2 regions of the Arthrobacter sp. PTI12 genome follow, and region 2 is predicted to be linked to the other one. Evidence: riboswitches for the same ligand, from Rfam matches in the RefSeq annotation. Region 2 holds a riboswitch; the other holds the start of a gene.
What was found. Region 2 has a riboswitch for thiamine pyrophosphate ahead of AC1MBU_RS09300 (bifunctional hydroxymethylpyrimidine kinase/phosphomethylpyrimidine kinase). Riboswitches for the same ligand answer to the same signal wherever they lie in the genome.
Positions count from the first base shown of each region.

Region 1: linked by a shared signal. The riboswitch ahead of AC1MBU_RS15200 (ECF transporter S component) and the one ahead of AC1MBU_RS09300 (bifunctional hydroxymethylpyrimidine kinase/phosphomethylpyrimidine kinase) in region 2 are both predicted to bind thiamine pyrophosphate.

Region 1 covers NZ_CM155256.1:3,184,799-3,188,203, forward strand. Annotated here, with positions in the region: gene AC1MBU_RS15195 (ABC transporter ATP-binding protein) at 1-580, opposite strand, end outside; gene AC1MBU_RS15200 (ECF transporter S component) at 582-1,193, opposite strand; TPP riboswitch at 1,249-1,364, opposite strand; gene AC1MBU_RS15205 (DUF4235 domain-containing protein) at 1,507-1,767, shown strand; gene AC1MBU_RS15210 (HNH endonuclease signature motif containing protein) at 1,867-3,348, shown strand; gene mnhG (monovalent cation/H(+) antiporter subunit G) at 3,391-3,405, opposite strand, start outside.
Region 2 covers NZ_CM155256.1:1,935,481-1,938,885, reverse strand. Annotated here, with positions in the region: gene AC1MBU_RS09300 (bifunctional hydroxymethylpyrimidine kinase/phosphomethylpyrimidine kinase) at 1-1,269, opposite strand, end outside; TPP riboswitch at 1,261-1,376, opposite strand; gene AC1MBU_RS09295 (Rne/Rng family ribonuclease) at 1,470-3,405, opposite strand, start outside.

The DNA.
Region 1 (3,405 bases), 1.2 Mb from region 2:
TGAGTACGCGGAGAACGGCATCACGCACTTCCAGTACTCCGGCAGGATCCAGGTTGGCGGTCGGCTCGTCAAGGAGCAGCAACCCGGGTTGCATCGCGAGGACTGCTGCAAGCGCCAGCCGCTGCTTCTGACCGCCGGACAGCGCGGTGGTGGAGGAATTCAGCGGGACATCGAGGCCGACGTCGTCCAGCGACTGGCGTACGCGTGGCCAGATTTCGTTCCGCGGCACGGCCAGATTTTCGGCACCGAACGCCACTTCGTCGCCGACCCGGGCGAGCACCAGTTGGCTGTCCGGGTCCTGGAGCACCAGCCCGGAGCGGCCTCGTGAGTCAGCCGGGCTGACGCCGTCGATAGTGAGTTCGCCGGCCTGCTCGCCCTCGTCCTGATCTCCCAGGACGCCGGCGAGTCCATGCAGCAGTGTGGACTTTCCGGCGCCGGAAGCGCCGAGGAGGAGGACACGCTGACCCGGCTCGATCGTCAGGTCGATGTTTCGGACGGCCCAGCGTGTTCGTCCGGGGTGGCGCCAGCCCCAGCCCTTCGCTGTGATCGACGCCGGGACGGGCTCCGCGACGGCGGTCATGCTAGACGTCTGCCGTGCGGCCTGCGGCAAACGCGGACAGGGCACCGGTCTTTGCAAGGCCGCGCGTGGCAAGCCACGGCAGCAGACCGGCGAGCACAACACCGGAAATGGCGGCGAAGACTCCGTACATCAACTTGTAGTCCAAGGTCCACTCGACGTTGTACATGATGTTTTCGCTGATGGCGAGGGCAAGTCCGGCGCCCAGACCTGCGAGCAGAGCTACGCCGAGGTTCCAGCGTTTGTAGAGGAACAGTGCGAAAATCAGTTCCGCGCCAATGCCCTGGACCAGCCCGGAGAGAAGGACCGCCATGCCGAACTGCGTTCCGATCAGCGCAGACACGGCCGCCGCAAGTACCTCGCAGTAGATGGCAGCGCCTGGCTTGCGAATGATGAGTCCGCCCAGCACCCCGGCAATGAGCCAGCCGCCTGAGTACAGCCCGGCGAGAGGCGGAAAGGCAGCTGTTACCGCGGCAATGCCGCTGTAGCCGGCGGACCAGGCGAAGAAGATGACGCCCACGGCCACCGCGATGACCGAGGCGACCACAATATCGACGACACGCCACTCATAGCGGCGCCGGGATTGGGACGGGGTAATGCTTTGTGTTGCAGTCATGATTGTTGATCCTCCTGGGTACAGGAGGGGAAGGCTTTCCGGCAGGACGCCGTGAAGCCTCGAGAACTCGACTCCCTTCGCCGGTACTAACCGGATCAGGTTCGAGGGTCTGCGGTGATCCGCACTCTCAGCGCCCACCACCTACGTGGTTGCGCTCCCCTGTCGTTGTTTGAGCGATACCAACTCTACACCGGGGGCCGTGCCGGGGCCGTCGTCGTAATTGTGGTTGTCCCTGGATGACCCACGGACCCTCCATGGATCACCGCTATAACGCTAGGCTGGGACCAAAGCCAAGCCGACTGAAAGAGGCACCATGAACACGATTTTCAAACTGATGGGCGTTGGACTGGGCATCGGAGCGGGCCTCGTGGGCACGCAACTGGTGGACTTCATCTGGAAGCGTGCCACCGGGAACGAGCCACCGAAGGACAAAGAGGGTCTGGAGAACAGCCTCCGGTCGGCGCTGGCGTTCGCCGTGATCTCGGGTTCGGTCAGCACCACCATCCGCGTGCTCACCAACCGCACCACGCAGCGGGCCATCCACCGCTACGAGCGCACCCGCCACCTCACCTAGGCCACTCCTTTGCAGGCCTGTGGATAAGTCGGTTTGACTTGTCCTGCACATTGGTGGTTTTCGGTCGCGGTTAGTACACGTGTTCGATAAAATTTGGGTATGGCCGTCGCACTGCTCGAACCCCGCCCGGAGGACACGTCTCTCCTGGGTGGGATGCGGTCCGGCTTACTGGCTTACGTGCGGGATCTCGAGTCCAACTACCTGACGCTTCGGCCTGAGGAAGTCGCGGTGACCCTGGTCGAGGTTGAGCAGCTCTCCAACCTGGTCGATCACTTGCAGACTGTGGTTGCCCGTGCCGCTGAGGACCACCAACTCGCTACCGTTGACGCCCGGGACCCGTACAAGAACACTGCGGACTATTTGCGGGCGAAAATCGGTATCAGCCGCTCCGAAGCCAACCGCCGGTTACGCCTCGGACATGACGTCCTGCCCGAGGTTCCCGGGCCAGGCGCCACCGCCGCACCTACCCTGGGTGTGCTGGCTGAAGCGACCAAGGTCGGTGCGCTCAGCAGCCGTGCCGCCACCATCATCCGCAACGCCGTACACCGGGTCTCCACCGTCGCGACCGGCCGTGAGCTGGATGCCATGGAAGAGCACCTGGTCCGCCAGGCCGTCGAGTCCGACGAAGACGTCCTACGGGCCCTCGCCCAACGCTGGGAAGACATCATCGATCAGGACGGCACCGAGCCCACCGAAAAAACGCTGCGTGCACGTCAGGGCGTGTTCCTGCGCGGTAGGCGCCACGGACTGCACTTCATGGAAATCGGCGCCACCGATGAGCAGTTCGAACACCTCATCACCGTCATGAACACCGCCGCCAACCCCAGAACTCAGGGCACCGTTTCAGCGCCCGACGAGCCGACCCGTGAACAGAACCTGCTCGACGGGCTGGTTTCAGCATGCCGGATCGCGCTAACAGGTGATGGTCTTCCAGCGACCGGAGGACACCGACCCCAGGTAATGGTCACCATCAACTACCGTGACCTCCTCAAAGACCTGGCAGACAGCGGACACGACGGGCACGGTGGACATGACGGGCATTCGGTCTTCGCCCAACAGATAAGTGCCCGCAGCATCCGCAAGCTTGCCTGCGATGCCGACATCCTCCCGCTCGTTCTCGGCGGCAAGGGTCAGGTCTTGGACATCGGCCGCACCCAACGTCTCTTCCCACCGCACCTGCGACGGGCGCTCGTGGCCAGGGACAAAGGCTGCGCGTTCCCCGACTGCACCACACCCGCAACCTGGTGCGAAGCCCACCACATCATCCCCTGGGCTGCAGGCGGAACCACCAACATCCACGACGGCGTGCTGCTCTGCACCCGACACCACCACCAGATCCACGAAGGAAACTGGACAGTCGAATCAGTCCACGGAATCCCCTGGTTCACACCACCGACATACCTCGACCCGCAACGAACACCCAAACGCAACCGCTACTGGCAAGTAGAACAAGCCATCCACAACCACCTCGCGCGCTCTGACACCGGCATGAGCTCCAACGCGTCCAGGAGCACCCGCACCCACATCGGCACCGATGCCGGCACCGATGCCGGCGCCGGCACCCACACGGCACCACCGTGATCAGCGGCAGTGTTGCGGCAGCCAGTAACCTACTGGCTGGGCCTACTCGCCGGACGC
Region 2 (3,405 bases):
GGCGTAGCCTGCGTTGGCAGAGGCTGCCAGCAGATGGTCAACGTAGGCCCTCGTCACCGGCCCCTGGGCCGGTGACTGCCCGCGTCCGGTCAGCCACGTCCGGTGGAGCTCGGATTCCACCTCAAGGCAACTGAGTGCCGACTTCGCCCAGAAGAGTTGCTCAGCCTCGCTGGGTGCAAGAGCGCTTGCCCTGGACAGCACGCGCGAGTAGCCCCTCAGATACATGGCGTCCTGTGCCAGATAATACGCAAACTGTTCAGGCGACAGGCTACCGTCGCCGAGCGCCCGTACGAACCCGAGCGTCTCGATCGCCAGACGGTGGCTTGTGGTGAGCTCCCAGACCTGCTCGCTGAACGGGCGCTCCTCTGGCGGGGGCGCCGGGATCGGCCTGGGTACGAACTCATGGAAGTGATGGATCGGTCCGTTTCCCTGCCCCACGTTGAGCTCGTCGGCTCGTTCGAGCGCGCCCCGAAGCCATTTCTTCACGATCAGCAGCGACTGGTGCCAGTTCCCGGTGCGGGTCTGGACGGTCGCCAGGGCCGCCGAAAGGGAGCAGCCGGTACCGTGCGTGTTCCGTGTATCGATGCGAGTACCGCCCACCACGGAGACTGTGCCGGCGTCGCCGGACGCGTCTACGAGCGCGTCCGGGCATTCCAGGGCACCTTCCAGATGGCCGCCCTTGACCAGCACCGAGGTACCCGTTGAAGCTGCAAGCCGTTTGCCCTGCTCCACAGCCGCTTCCCAGCCTGTCGCAACCGGCTCGCCGAGCAGTACCGCGAGCTCCGGCAGGTTCGGCGTCACGAGGTCAGCGAGCGGCACCAGGGCGCGCAACTCGTCCTCCGCGTCGGAGGCCAGCAGCCTGTCCCCGCTGGTTGCAACCATGACCGGATCGAGGACGATGACGGCCCCGGTCGCTCGCGGCAGCCATCGCCTGACTGTGCGGATGGTTTCCGCGTCTCCGAGCATCCCGATCTTCACCGCATCAATGGTGACGTCATCACTGACCGCCTGCAGCTGTTCATCGAGGAACGTCGACGGCGGTGTATGCACGCTGCGCACCCCGCGGGTGTTCTGCGCAACAAGGGAAGTGACTACCGCCATACCGTAGCCACCCTGCGCCCCGATGCTTTTCAGGTCAGCCTGAAGACCAGCCCCGCCGGTGGGGTCTGTTCCCGCAATGCTCAGCACGTGCGGAATAGTCCGCGCCCGCGCTGGAACCGATAGGGCTTCTGTGTGCTCCACTGTGTCTACGAGCGTGCGAATACTCATCCGCGACATCCCTCCGCTAGGCCAAAGGCCGCCTATTGACGGCCATCTCTAGATCAGGTTCAACGCGTTTCATCTCAGCCCGGAACCGGGCACCGCGTGTCACTGTGGCCTACCCTACCGTGCAGGGGGCTCACCGCCCGCAATCAGAACACGCCGCCCCCTTCAGACCGGGAACGGCGCGTTCCGTCGAGCGACGATTGCTACAGCTCGGAGGCCGGCACCCCGACTCCCAGGATCATGGGCTCGTCCGACTGCTGCGGTTTGGGCGCAGCTTTGCCGGCACGTGCAACATACTGTGTTCCGGCTGCCGGTGCGTCCGCCACGGTAGCGGCACGCTCGATCGTGGCGTTCTCAGCCGAGCCCTGGGCGCTGCTGGCGGCTCGGTGCCGCCGCTTACGGTGACCGGACGATGGGGCCGCACCGGAGCCGTCCGCGGACATGCCCTGCCTCGCCGCCTCCTGGCCCGCCGGGGCCCGACGCGCCGGTTCGTCCTCCGCAGGCGCCATGGTCCCGCTGGCCGGGCTCGCAGGATCCTCGCGCGCCGGGCTGCCGGAATCCGCCCCACCCGCCGTAGGGAAGCGGTTGAAGGCCTCCGTCAGACTCTCCAGGGTCAGGGCCGGCTCCGGACGGACGGAAGCAGGCGCGTTCTCCGCTTTGGGGAGCGTCACCTGCTCCCCATTGATCGTCAGCACAGCGGCCGACGACGGCGCTTCCGCCACCGGCGAGACTCCTTGCCCGTGATCGTGCTCATGCGCCGCATGAGTGGCAGCGGCGATGCTGGCCAGGGCAGCCCGCGCGGCTTCGGCACGAGCCTGGCGTTCGGCGTCGTCGGCCCTCGGTTCCGGCGGGGAAACGTGCTCCTCCTCCACCGGCGGAGTCTTCGCCCGGCGCTTGCGTTCGCTGCGGGACATCTTCTCCTGGCGCAGGTGCTGCTGGTGGTTCTCCGTCGACACAGCGTGCCTGCGGTGCTCAACAGGTTCGTCATGGGTGACGACACCGCGACCCGCACAGTGCTCGCAGTTCTCGCCGAACACCTCCAGCAGCCCGGTTCCCATCCGCTTGCGGGTCATTTGGACGAGGCCCAGCGAGGTGACCTCAGCGACCTGATGCTTGGTCCGGTCCCGTCCGAGGCATTCGACGAGCCGCCGCAGCACGAGGTCGCGGTTCGCCTCGAGCACCATGTCGATGAAGTCGATGACGATGATGCCGCCGATGTCGCGCAGGCGAAGCTGCCGGACGACTTCCTCAGCCGCTTCAAGGTTGTTCTTGGTGACGGTTTCCTCGAGATTGCCGCCGCTGCCGGTGAACTTGCCTGTGTTCACATCGACCACGGTCATGGCTTCGGTCCGGTCGATCACCAGCGAGCCGCCGGAAGGCAGGAACACCTTGCGGTCCAGTGCCTTGTGGATCTGCTCGTCGATGCGCCGGGCCGTGAAGATGTCCTCGTCCTTCGTCCACTTCTCGAGCCTGCCCACGAGATCCGGGGCGACGTACATGACGTACGCCTCTATTGTGTCCCAGGCTTCCTCGCCGGAGACGATCAACTTGGAGAAGTCCTCGTTGAAGACGTCCCGGACCACCTTGATGGTCAGGTCCGGTTCACCGTAGAGCAGTTCCGGCGCGAGCGTCTTGGTTGACTTCGCCTTGCCCTCAATTGTCTCCCACTGGGAGCGGAGGCGGTTGATGTCGTGGGTCAGTTCCTCTTCGCTGGCCCCCTCTGCCGCGGTGCGCACGATGACGCCTGCGTTCTCCGGGAGCCGGTCCTTGAGGATCCGCTTGAGGCGATTGCGCTCAACGTCGGGAAGCTTGCGGGAGATTCCGGTCATGGAGCCGCCCGGCACGTACACCAGGTACCGCCCGGGAAGGGAGATCTGGCTGGTCAGCCGTGCGCCCTTGTGGCCCACCGGATCCTTGGTGACCTGCACCAGCACCGGGTCGCCCGACTTCAGCGCAAGCTCGATGCGGCGCGGCTGGCCGTCCAGTCCGGCCGCGTCCCAGTTGACCTCGCCGGCATACAGTACGGCGTTGCGTCCCCGCCCGATATCGATGAACGCAGCTTCCATGCTGGGCAGGACGTTCTGGACCTTGCCGAGGTAGACGTTCCCGATCAACGAATCCTGCTGGGTCTTGGACACG